DNA from 3 places in the Pectobacterium sp. A5351 genome. Region 1 is predicted to be linked to each of the others. Evidence: predicted binding sites of a transcription regulator. Region 1 holds the regulator's gene; each other region holds the start of a gene.
What was found. Region 1 encodes CRP, which controls carbon source genes, mostly activating them, when cyclic AMP is high. Its sites were predicted from a motif close to ATGTGANNNNNNTCACAT; they were not measured.
Positions count from the first base shown of each region.

Region 1 (4,320 bases):
AGTGACACGGGATACTCACGATAAAGTGATTTTGCCGGTTTATGCACCCGCGAAGTTTGTACCAGTGAAAGGTAAAGGGAGCCGCGTCTGGGATCAGGATGGCCGCGAGTATATTGATTTCTCTGGTGGCATTGCGGTTACGGCACTGGGTCACTGCCATCCTGCACTGGTGAACGCATTGCAGCAACAGGGTGAAAAGCTGTGGCACACCAGCAATATTTTCACCAACGAACCTGCGCTACGTCTCGCCAGCAAATTGATTGATGCCACTTTTGCCGATCGCGTGTTCTTTGTTAACTCCGGCGCTGAAGCTAACGAAGCGGCATTTAAACTGGCACGTCACTATGCGGTTAAACGTCATAGCCCGTATAAAACCAAGATCATTGCCTTCTACAATGCATTCCATGGCCGGACGCTGTTCACTGTCTCGGTTGGCGGACAGCCTAAATATGCCGATGGCTTCGGGCCTAAGCCGGCGGATATTGTCCATGTTCCTTTCAACGATTTGGCTGCGGTCAAAGCAGTGATGGACGATCACACCTGTGCCGTCGTGCTGGAGCCGATTCAGGGTGAGGGCGGCATTACGCCTGCTACGCCTGAGTTTTTGCAAGGTGTTCGCGAGCTGTGCAATCAACACAAGGCGCTGCTGGTATTTGATGAAGTGCAGAGTGGGATGGGTCGTACCGGTAAATTATTCAGCTATATGCATTACGGTATTACGCCGGATATTCTCACCACCGCTAAAGCGCTGGGCGGCGGTTTCCCGATTAGTGCGATGCTGACGACGGAAGAGATTGCCTCTGCGATGACGGTGGGGGTACACGGAACCACCTACGGCGGCAACCCGCTGGCCTGTGCGGTGGCGGAAGCGGCGCTGGATATCATCAATACGCCGGAAGTGCTGTCAGGTGTCGCAGATCGGCACGCTCGCTTTGTCAGTGAACTGGAGAAAATCAACCAGCAGTACGGCGTATTTGAGCAGGTTCGCGGTATGGGGCTGTTGTTGGGGGCAGAACTGAAATCGCAGTGGCATGGTCGTGCAGGCGAGTTTTTGGCTGCTGCAACGGCTCAGGGCCTGATGGTACTGATGGCAGGGCCGAACGTCATCCGCTTTGTGCCGTCTTTGATCATTGATGAAGACGACATTGTGCAGGGGATGGATAAGTTTGCAAAAGCCGTCGCACAGGTTGTTAACGCAGCAAACTGAGTGCGCTCTCAAAAGAGCAGCCATAAAAAAACGTAGGGAACGTTTTTCAACGTTGCGTCAGCAACGGCCCGAAGGGTGGCGAGCAGGAAGCTCGCCATAAAAAAAGCCTGAGGCCGAGGCTTCACGCTTTTTTATTGGTAGGGTACAGCGGCAGGGATTTAGCGAGTGCCGTAAACGACAATCGTTTTACCGTGCGCAGAGATCAGGTTCTGGTCTTCTAACATTTTCAGAATGCGGCCCACGGTTTCACGCGAGCAGCCAACGATTTGCCCAATTTCCTGACGAGTAATTTTTATTTGCATGCCATCTGGATGCGTCATGGCATCAGGTTGTTTGGCCAGGTTGAGTAGCGTTTGAGCAATACGGCCGGTCACATCAAGGAAGGCGAGGTTGCCGACTTTCTCTGAAGTAACCTGGAGTCTGCTTGCCATTTGCGCAGACAGACGCATGAGGATATCTGGGTTAACCTGAATGAGCTGGCGGAACTTTTTATAGGAAATTTCAGCCACTTCACAGGCGGTTTTTGCCCGCACCCAAGCGCTGCGTTCCTGACCTTCTTCAAACAGGCCGAGCTCGCCGATAAAATCGCCCTGATTGAGGTAGGAAAGGATCATTTCCTTGCCTTCTTCATCTTTGATTAGCACTGCGACAGAGCCTTTCACGATGTAGTAAAGCGTTTCTGCTTTTTCACCTTGGTGAATAAGCGTGCTCTTCGATGGATACTTGTGGATATGACAATGGGAAAGGAACCATTCGAGAGTTGGGTCTGTTTGCGGTTTGCCGAGAACCATTCGCTATCATCCTCTGTTGTAATTCACTGCGCAAATTACAGGGGTCAGAGTTCCCTGTACGGCGTGTTTAACTGCTAAAAAAAATAAAATTCAGTCTAGGCAGAATGACGTCAGGGAATATACTGGAACCACTGTACCCTTGATTTTCCGGTTGCTGCCTTGCCGCACCGTAAACGTGGCTGGGGTATGTCCGGCTACGTCATCATCTTCTTCGTTTCTGGGTTTGTCCAGAAAAGGTCTATTCTATTTTCGTTTTAACACAGCTTTAAGGACGTGTCTTGTGTTGTCTCGCTTCAGCATGACAAAGCTCTGATTAACGCTGGTTTTTGTACAGTAACGGTATAAATTTTCAAAAAATTTTTAGTGGAGAGGCACCATGCAGGCACGGGTAAAATGGGTTGAAGGCTTAACGTTTTTGGGCGAATCCGCGTCAGGGCACCAGATCTTGATGGACGGTAATTCCGGTGATAAAGCGCCCAGTCCGATGGAAATGGTGTTGATGTCTGTGGGGGGATGCAGCGCGATTGATGTGGTGTCGATTCTGCAAAAAGGCCGCAACGATGTGGCGGACTGCGAAGTGAAACTGACGTCAGAGCGCCGGTCTGACGCGCCGCGTTTATTTACCCATATCAATCTGCATTTTATCGTGACGGGAAAAGGGCTGACCGACAAAGCCGTTGAGCGAGCTGTCGCACTATCAGCGGAAAAATACTGCTCTGTGGCACTGATGCTGGGCAAAGCCGTTGAGGTAACGCACAGCCACGAAATTAGAGTGCTGGAATAATCCCTTTCTCTGGGTACTAATTCTGGTCACTTAAGCCTGTTATTAGCGGAAACACAGGGGGAGGTTCCCGCAGGGAGGCCTCACCCTGTGGTCGCCCGTATATCTCGATGCTTATTCGATGGTTTTCCCTTCAATTAACCGCTGCACCAGCGGTGCCATGATGAGCTCCATCGCCAGCCCCATTTTCCCGCCGGGAACGACCAACGTGTTGATGTGGGAGATAAACGATCCCTGCAACATGGCCAGCAGATAGGGGTAATCAATATTATCCAACCCCTGAAAGTGAATAACGACGAAGCTTTCATCCAGTGACGGGATCGATTTGGCAGCAAACGGGTTGGAGGTGTCCACGGTGGGTACGCGCTGGAAGTTGATGTGCGTACGAGAGAACTGCGGGGTGATGTAGGTGATGTAGTCTTCCATCGAACGGACGACGGAATCCATCACCGCTTCACGCGAGTGACCACGTTCATTGACATCACGAATCAGCTTTTGGATCCATTCCAGGTTGACGATCGGCACCACGCCGACGAGCAAATCGACATGCTGTGCCACGTCGTTTTGCTCGGTGACCACACCGCCGTGCAGCCCTTCATAAAACAGAATGTCGGTGGGTTCCGGCATCGGCTCCCACGGCGTGAAGGTTCCGGGAACCTGATTATAGGGAATCGCTTCATCGTAAGTATGAAGGTATTTACGCGTCTGACCGCGGCCGTGCAGGCCATATTCGATAAACGACTGTTCCAGCAGGCTGAAGTCATTCGCTTCCGGGCCGAAGTAGCTGATGTGGCGTCCTAAATCACGTGCTTTGCGAATGGCCATATCCATTTCTGGGCGGGTATAGCGGTGAAAACTGTCCCCTTCCAGCTGGGCGGCTCGCAGGTCAAGCTGCTGAAAAATCTTACGGAAGGCCAGGCTGGTTGTCGTTGTTCCCGCCCCGCTGGAGCCGGTAACCGCAATAATCGGATGCTGATGTGACATAAGGCGCGTAACTCCGTGATCGCGATGCCCGCATCGGCTGAGAGCCTGCGCGCATCCTCAAAAATGACGTAAGTTTTTATCATTGTTAGCATGTTTGACGCGTTCTTTCACGACTTTCGGCGTGCTCAATAAGGAGCATGTCCTCCAGAATTGAGCTGGTTGCGGGACATGATATTGAGAGTTTCATGTAACTCAGACCACACCAACACCACCTCGCCCGATTTGAGCTGGCTGCGAATATCTTCCACTTTCTGCGCCAGCGAATGTTCCTGTTCGCCGTAATCGGTACCTTCCCGCAGGACGAAAGATTCGATGATGTTATCCAGCGTTTCTGGATCGAGCTGTTGCCAGGGAATAATCACGCTATTCCTCCTGAATAAGAGGTTCCTGAGTGAAAGGTTCCTGAAGAATCGGTGGCGTGGTCCAAAAATGGGCTAAGCCAGTTAGGAATGCGCTGTTCCAGCCACATTTCCGGTTTCAGCAACGTGCCACCGACGAAGCCAACATGTCCACCGTGTTCCGTTAGCTGATATTCAATAGTAGACGGTAACTGCGAC
Region 1 covers NZ_CP116477.1:3,915,062-3,919,381, reverse strand. The annotation lists gene argD (bifunctional acetylornithine/succinyldiaminopimelate transaminase) at 1-1,207, shown strand, start outside; gene crp (cAMP-activated global transcriptional regulator CRP) at 1,366-1,998, opposite strand; gene O1Q74_RS18080 (OsmC family protein) at 2,375-2,782, shown strand; gene O1Q74_RS18075 (phosphoribulokinase) at 2,894-3,763, opposite strand; gene O1Q74_RS18070 (YheU family protein) at 3,889-4,125, opposite strand; gene O1Q74_RS18065 (hydrolase) at 4,122-4,320, opposite strand, start outside.

Region 2 (4,320 bases), 1.2 Mb from region 1:
TGCACATAACCGCTCAGGCTTTCATAGCTGCCTGCGCTGTCTTTGATGCCGATGATGTTCGGGTGATCCGCCAGCGTGCGGACGGTTTCCGGCGCCAGCGTATTCCCCGTGCGTGCAGGAATGTTGTAGAGAAACACCGGCACAGTCAGCGCATCGGCGACGGCGGTGTAGTGGGCAATCAGTTCTTCCTGTTTGAGTGGGATGAAATACGGGGTGATGACCGAAACGGCATCAACACCCAGCGCGGCGATGCGCTTACCGAGCTTGATGGTTTCCCGCGTGGAGATTTCACCGATGTGGCCGACAACCGGCACTTTTCCGGCGACTTCATCAACGCAGGTTTCAGTGACGGCGACTTTCTCATCGGTGTGCAGGACGAAAAACTCACCGTTGGTGCCGTTACAAAAAATACCGTTGCCGTAGCGCATCTGGCGCTGCACCTGAAGGCGCATGGCAGCGGGGTTAAATTCGCCCTGGTTATCAAACGGCGTGACGATGGCGGTCAGGACGCCGGTAATGTTTTTACTCATTGTTCTTCCTCGTGACACGTAATCAAAAAGGTGAAAACTTAAAACTGTTCTACTTAAAACCACATTATTTAAAACCGAATACTTACACTTAAGTCCGTTGTTAGGGGAAACACCGGAGGAGGTTCCCGTAGGGACGCCTCACCCCTGTGGTCGTCCCGTGTATCTCGATGCTTAAACGATCGGTAGTATTTAGCGCCATGCGGTTAAAACAGGGTCAGATAGACCTCACGCACATCGTCGGCACTGACCTGTGTCGGCACGTTTTTCATCAGGCGCTGAACCTGTAACGCGGCATCAACCAGATAAGGCAGGTGATCTTTTTCCACGCCGAGCTGTTGTAAGGTGTTGGGAAGGTTGAGGCGTTTGACCAACTCGCTGAAATAGGTCACCAGCGCCTGTGCTTTTTCCGCGGTACTCAGCGTCAGATCGGCATCCGGCAGCAGGTCATACGCCTGTGCGAATTTGTCCTGTGCAGCGTCCTGCACGAAGCGCATGCAAGGGGCGAGCAGGATGGCGTTCGCCACGCCGTGTGGGATGTGGTACTTGCCGCCCAGCGGGTAAGACATGGCGTGAACCAGATGCGTACCGGAGTGGGCAATAGCAGCCCCGCCGTAATAGGACGCCCACAGCATATTCAGCTTGGCTTCCATATTGTTCGGTTCGCGCACGGAGGTTTCGAGGTTGGCGAACAGCTTTTTCAGGCCAATCAGTGCGTAGTTGTCGCTGACCGGGTTGGCAATCGTTGAAGTGAAACACTCAATCAGGTGGCAGAGCGCATCAATACCCGTTGACGCGGCGATATGTGACGGCATGCTGATGGTCAGCTCCGGCACCAGTGCAACGTAATCTGGCAGCATCACTGGCGTGATAATACCGACTTTGGTCTCTTTTTCCGGGATCGCCAGAATGGCATTCGGCGTGGCTTCTGAGCCGGTTCCTGCGGTGGTCGGGATGAGCAGAGATGTCGTGCGGCGAGTCGGCTTCTCTCCTGCCAGCAGGCTATCCAGCGTGACGGTATCATCGCCCGCGCACAGTACGGAAAGCAGTTTGGCGACATCCAGCACGCTACCGCCACCGACGCCGATCACCAGATCGGTCTGGGTTTGCGTGAGTTGGCTCAGTATCTGGGCTACGTCATGCTGGCTTGGCTCGGCAGGAACATTATCAACCAACAGAACCTGCGGAACGGCTTGCTTAATTTGTGCGATCAGCGCCTGAACGTCAGGCAGCCCGACGATGTTTTTGTCGGTGACAAATAAAACGTGCTGTTTCCCCGTCAACAGGTGACTAATGTCCTGAAGTACCCGGTAACCGCTGAGGATAGTGCTATTGATGTTCATGCTTATTACCTTGCCTTTTCTCTTCTTCGCCAGAGCGTTATCGCGATGATAATGGTTGCGATGGTGATTAATTTCAGTCAAATGGTGCGGTTTTCATCATAACCAAACGCCATTTGCCACATCGTGGTGATAATTTATAGGTGAAATTCCTTTTAAATAATTTGATATTGCTCACATATAATCAAATGTGATTCAATATAATCATTGTCAGGCAATCATGAACCGGGGATGGAGTATGTCGAACGTGCAGCAATCAGCAGAACAGGTATTAGTGGTCGCTGATGACTTTACGGGTGCCAATGATGCGGGTGTCGGTCTGGCGCAGCATGGCGCGCGGGTTAGCGTCGTTTTTGACGTTAATAAACTGCATGCAGATTTACTGGGTGACGCGGTGGTGATTAACACCGATAGCCGTGCGGCGAGTGAAGAGACAGCATTCCAGCGCACTACCGCAGCGGTTGAAGCATGGTTGACCGTCGGTGGTCAGGGCTGGATTGTTAAGAAAATTGATTCGACGCTGCGTGGGAATCTGGGCGCAGAAGTGACCGCTGCTCTCTTTGCCACAGGGATACCCATTGCGTTGATTGCCGCCGCTTCACCGACGCTGGGACGTGTGACCCGCAAAGGGGAGGTCTGGGTGAATGGTCGTTTGCTTACCGACACGGAATTTGCCAGCGATCCCAAAACACCGGTGGCCTCAGCTTCTATCGCAGCCCGTCTGGCGGAGCAAACTGCCTTAGCTGTGGCGGAAATACACCTTGATGATGTCCGTCAGGCCAATTTAGCCCACCGTTTGCAGCAGTTGGCGGATGAGGGCGTACGTCTGATTATTCTTGATACGGATGTGCAGGACGATCTGACGCATATTGTTGACGCCGCCAGGGCGTTACCGTTCCGTCCTTTACTGGTCGGTTCGGCAGGCCTGAGTGAAGCGCTGGCGAACGCGCAGGATTTTACGCGCAAAACGGAGAGGCCGCTACTGGCTGTCGTTGGGTCAATGAGCGATATCGCTCAAAAACAGATTGCAGCCGCCAGACTTCGCGGCGATGTCACGCTGGTTGAGATCGATATCAACGCGATATTTTCACCCCATTCATCGACTGTCATGGTTTCCCTATGTGAGGAGGCGGTGAAGGCATTGATGAACGGTCAGCATTGCATTATTCGTACCTGTCATAACGAACATCAGCGCTTCGAGATCGACGCGCGGTGCCAGCAGCTTGGGCTTAGCCGACAGCAGCTTGGCGAAACGATCAGCCACTATCTGGGGGAACTTACGCGCAGCATTGTTCAGGCTCTCGATGGCCCGGGAGTGGGCAAATCTAACCGGTTTTTGCCGGGTGGGTTGTATTTATCCGGTGGTGACATTGCGATTGCCGTGGCAACAGCACTGGGTGCGACCGGCTTTCAGATTAAAGGGCAAATCGCATCCTGCGTGCCCTGGGGATACCTGCTGAACAGCGTTATCGGCACGACCCTTGTGATGACTAAAGCGGGGGGTTTTGGCAACGAAACTACTTTGCGCGACGTTTTACGTTTTATTGAGGAGAAGGTCAGTGAGTAAAATTATTGCGGTAACGATGGGGGATCCGGCAGGGATTGGACCGGAAATTATTATCAAGTCTCTGGCCGAAGGCGAGCTTTCCGGCGCGTCTGCCGTGGTGGTGGGCTGCGTACAGACGATGCGACGTATTCTGGCGCTGAATGTGGTGCCAGCCGTCGAGCTGAAAATCATTGATAAGCCGGCTGACGCGCTCTTCGCGCCGGGTGTCATCAACATCATTGATGAGCCGCTGGAAGATCCTCAGGCGTTGGAGCCTGGCGTCGTTCAGGCACAGGCGGGCGATTTGGCTTATCGCTGCATCAAGAAAGCAACGGCGCTGGCGATGGCGGGTGAAGTCCACGCGATTGCGACTGCGCCGCTAAATAAAGAAGCGTTGCACTCTGCGGGGCATCTCTACCCTGGCCACACCGAACTGCTGGCGAAACTGACCAACAGCCGCGACTATGCGATGGTGCTGTATACCGATAAGTTGAAGGTTATCCATGTTTCAACGCACATCGCGCTGCGTAAATTCCTGGATACGCTGAACCGCGATCGTGTGGAAACGGTGATCGACATGGCGGATGTGTTCCTCAAGCGCGTCGGTTTTACCCACCCGCGTATCGCCGTGGCTGGGGTTAACCCGCATGCAGGCGAGAATGGCCTGTTTGGTGACGAAGAGATCAAAATTGTGTCGCCATCGGTTGAAGCCATGAAGGCCAAAGGCATTGATGTTTATGGCCCGTGCCCGCCGGATACCGTCTATTTGCAGGCGTATGAAGGCCTGTACGACATGGTGGTGGCGATGTATCACGATCAGGGGCACATTCCGCTCAAGCTGCTGGGCTTCTATGATGGGGTAAACATCACCGCAGGTTTGCCGTTTATCCGCACCTCAGCCGATCAT
Region 2 covers NZ_CP116477.1:688,578-692,897, forward strand. The annotation lists gene O1Q74_RS03225 (dihydrodipicolinate synthase family protein) at 1-530, opposite strand, end outside; gene O1Q74_RS03230 (iron-containing alcohol dehydrogenase) at 734-1,870, opposite strand; gene dtnK (D-threonate kinase) at 2,106-3,434, shown strand; gene O1Q74_RS03240 (D-threonate 4-phosphate dehydrogenase) at 3,427-4,320, shown strand, end outside.
Region 2: a site for CRP is predicted at 2,030-2,047, ahead of O1Q74_RS03230 (iron-containing alcohol dehydrogenase). Genes of this name have one in related genera too.

Region 3 (4,320 bases), 110 kb from region 1:
CGAGATACCGAGGGCGACCACGGTGCGAGGCATCCCTGCGGGAGCCTCATCATCGTGTTTCCCTCTAAATCCATGCTTAAGCGACCAGTATTAGCGCTTCAGCGCGGTTTTTTCAGGAAATCGACCGCTTTATCGGGAAAGTCGGTGAACAGGCCGTCAACATCCGCCTGATAGTAGAGAATATCGTAGAGCCGATCGATATCCTTGGCGTACGCCGGTAGCCTGTCGGCTCTTGCCGTAAACGGGTGTACCTGAAGTTTATGCTGGTGGGCTTCTTTCACCATGTCGGTAAAGGTGATGTTGTCAGGCGTCGCTCCTTTCTGGACGAGCATGTGGTAGTCCGGCCCGATACCATCGGCATAGGTTGCAATCTGCTGCATAGCGCCGGGCTTTTGCATCCAGTCGTAGTGGTAATTCACCCACGTCCCATCGGCCTGTTTCTCGTAGGTCTCATGCCAGTCGGTATAGGCAATCAACTGAATCAGGTTCAGATCCATCTTCATCTGCGGCTGCAATTCGGTTTTGATGCGCTTTAGCTCGGCAACATCAAACGATTGCAGGAAGACCTTATCGCTTTTTTTCGTATAGCCATACTGCTTCAACACAGCCAGCGTTTCGCGGGCGATGTCTTTCCCTTCCTGATGGTGAAACCACGGCGCTTTGATCTCGGGGTAGAGCCCGATGTTCTTGCCGGTTGAATGATTCAGTCCCTGAATAAATTCAATCTCTTCCTGAAAGGTATGAATACGGAAGTCGGATTTCCACATCGGGAAACGGTTCGGGTAGCTCTGTACCTGCTTGCCGTCTTTGATGTCGAATCCTTCGGTGAATTTCAGCGATTTGATCTCTTGTAGCGTGAAGTCGATGGCGTAAAAGCGTCCATCTTTACGGGCGCGTTGCGGAAAACGTTCTGCTACGTCGGTCACGCGATCCAGATAGTGGTCATGCAGGACAATCAGTGCGTTATCTTTGGTGAGCACCAGATCCTGCTCCAGATAATCTGCACCCTGAGCGTAGGCCATTGCCTTGGCCGGAAGCGTATGCTCGGGCAGATAGCCGCTGGCGCCACGGTGGGCAATGACGATTTTGGTGGTTGATGAAGCGGGATCACTCGCGTGACTGGAGGCACTCAAGGACATGGAGAGTGCGAGGGCGGAGAGTAGGGATGTTACGGTAACGTTCATGCGATCAAACCTCTTTCTGTTGAGAGAAAGGCGGCGTCATCATGACGCCGCCAGAGGGATGCTTACAAGAGCGGGTTAAGCGCGGTTGGCTAACTCTGCTTTATGTTTTTTCTCATTCAGCATAACAACAATCAGCAGAAGTACCGCCAGAATGCTGCCGCCGATCATCACCATGAAGCCGCCGTCCCAACCGAAGAAGTCAACGGTGTAGCCGACGATGGCGCTAGCGGCAACGGAGCCACCGAGGTAGCCGAACAGGCCAGTGAAGCCCGCTGCTGTACCTGCTGCTTTCTTCGGTGCCAGCTCCAGTGCGTGCAGACCAATCAGCATCACCGGGCCGTAAATCAGGAAGCCGATGACGATCATACAGGCCATATCCACACCCGGATTACCGGCTGGGTTCATCCAGTACACGATGGTCGCTATCGTCACCAGCGTCATAAAGAACACGCCCGTTGCGCCACGGTTACCTTTGAACACTTTATCGGACATCCAGCCGCACAGCAGCGTACCCGGAATACCCGCGTATTCGTACAGGAAGTAGGCCCAGGACGATTTATCCAGTGCGAAGTGTTTCACTTCTTTCAGATAAGTCGGTGACCAGTCGAGGATGCCGTAACGCAGCAGGTAAACGAAGACGTTGGCGATAGCGATGTACCACAGCAGTTTGTTCGGGAAAACGTACTGCATGAAAATCTGCTTAGCCGTCAGTTCTTCTTCTGCTTTCTCATTATAATCAACCGGATAGTCGTTTTTGTACTCTTCGATTGGCGGCAAACCACAGGATTGCGGGGTATCACGCATCAGCGCAAAGGCAATCAGCGCAACCAGAATCGCGGCGAAGGCTGGCATGTAGAGCGCGGCTTTCCAGTCGTTGAACCAGGCCATACCCAGCAGGAACAGCAGCGGAGGAATACCGCCGCCGACGTTGTGAGCACAGTTCCACACGGACACGATGCCACCACGTTCTTTCTGTGACCACCAGTGAACCATGGTGCGTCCGCACGGTGGCCATCCCATTCCCTGGAACCATCCGCACAGGAACAGCAGAACGAACATAATCGCAATGCTGGACGTTGCCCACGGTACGAAGCCCATGAACAGCATAACGGCAGCGGCCAGAATCAGACCAGCAGGCAAGAACACGCGCGGGTTGGAACGGTCAGATACCGAACCCATGATGAATTTGGAAAAACCGTAGGCAATGGAAATGCCGGACAGCGCAAAACCAAGATCGCCGCGCGAGAAGCCCTGTTCAATCAGGTAAGGCATGGCGAGTGCGAAGTTTTTACGTACCAGATAGTAGGCGGCGTAGCCAAAAAAGATCCCCATGAAAATCTGCCAGCGCAGACGGCGATAGAGGGGATCGACACGATCCTGCGATACGCGCGCCTGGTGGGCTGCGGGCCTAAAAATACTCAGCATAGATATCTCCAATGCGAAAAAAAACGATAGCTTTTTTGTTCTATTACGAACGTTATTGTAAGGGGATAGCGTGCAAATGAGTGTGATTCATGACGCTAATGTTACACTTTTATGAAACTGTGACGATTTTTGCGCTCATGTTAACAGAATCGGAAAATTACACAGTGTGGTTTTAGTGACCTTAATCACACTTATTGTTTTTAGACACCTCTTTATTTTCGTTTAGTGTTCGTTTTTGCTCTTTATCAAACATTAACCCTTCTTTCTGTGTCCCAATAGCAACATACATACCCTCCGCCTGGAACGAGAACAGAATGAAAAACACGGGGAACTGGCGTGAAACTGACGTGGTTGTCATCGGCGGTGGCGCGACGGGAGCAGGTACTGCAAGGGATTGCGCCCTGCGCGGACTGCGCTGCCTGCTGCTTGAACGTTATGATATTGCGACCGGTGCGACTGGGCGTAACCACGGCCTGTTACACAGCGGTGCCCGCTACGCGGTAACCGATGGCGAGTCTGCTCGCGAATGTATTGAAGAAAATCAGATTCTCCGGCGGATCGCCCGCCACTGTATTGAACCCACCGACGGCCTGTTTATCACCTTGCCAGAAGACGATCTCGGCTGGCAGGCGCAATTTATTACCGCCTGTCAGCAGGCGGGGATTCGCGCGCAGGCAATGGATCCGCAGGAAGCGCTTAGGTTGGAGCCAGCGGCAAACCCTACATTGATTGGCGCGGTGCGCGTGCCGGATGGTTCTGTCGATCCCTTTCGCCTGACGGCAGCCAACATGATCGATGCCTGCGAGCACGGCGCGGAAGTCTTGACCTATCATGAAGTTATCGGACTGATTCGTCAGGGCGATCGGGTTACCGGCGTGCGCGTTTTCGACCATAAAAAAGGTGTGGAAACGGAAATATACGCACAGGTGGTCGTCAACGCTGGCGGTATCTGGGGACAACACATTGCGGAATATGCCGATCTGCGCGTGCGTATGTTTCCGGCAAAAGGCGCACTGCTGATTCTTGGGCACCGCATCAACAACATGGTGATCAACCGCTGCCGTAAACCGGCGGATGCCGACATTCTGGTGCCGGGCGATACCATTTCGCTGATTGGTACGACCTCAACTCACATCGACTACGACCAAATCGACAATATGCTGGTGACGCCTGCTGAGGTGGAAACGCTGATGCGCGAAGGTTCCATGCTGGCGCCGTCTCTGGCGAGCACGCGAATTTTGCGCGCCTATGCTGGCGTCCGTCCTCTTGTTGCCAACGACAGTGACCCCAGCGGGCGTAGCGTAAGTCGCGGCATTGTGCTGCTCGACCATGCCAGCCGCGACGGGCTGGAAGGGTTTATCACGATCACCGGCGGCAAGCTGATGACCTACCGACTGATGGCGGAGTGGGTGACGGACGCCATCTGCAAAAAGCTGGGTCATGACGTGGCCTGCTCGACGGCACAGACGCCGCTGCCCGGATCGGAATCACTGGATGAAGTGAAAACCGTTCCCCATGCGCTGTCTGCTTATCCTGCGGCAAAACCGCTCTCGGCACCGCTGCGCGGGTCGGCGATTTATCGCCACGGTGAACGTGCCGGAAGAATGTTGTCCGGTGAACGTCTTGATCGCAGCCTGGTGTGTGAATGTGAGGCCGTGACGGCGGGAGAAGTGCGCTACGCCGTGGAATCGTTGCAAGTGAATAACCTGAT
Region 3 covers NZ_CP116477.1:4,026,065-4,030,384, reverse strand. The annotation lists gene glpQ (glycerophosphodiester phosphodiesterase) at 99-1,184, opposite strand; gene glpT (glycerol-3-phosphate transporter) at 1,260-2,609, opposite strand; gene glpA (anaerobic glycerol-3-phosphate dehydrogenase subunit A) at 2,924-4,320, shown strand, end outside.
Region 3: a site for CRP is predicted at 2,783-2,800, ahead of glpT (glycerol-3-phosphate transporter). Genes of this name have one in related genera too.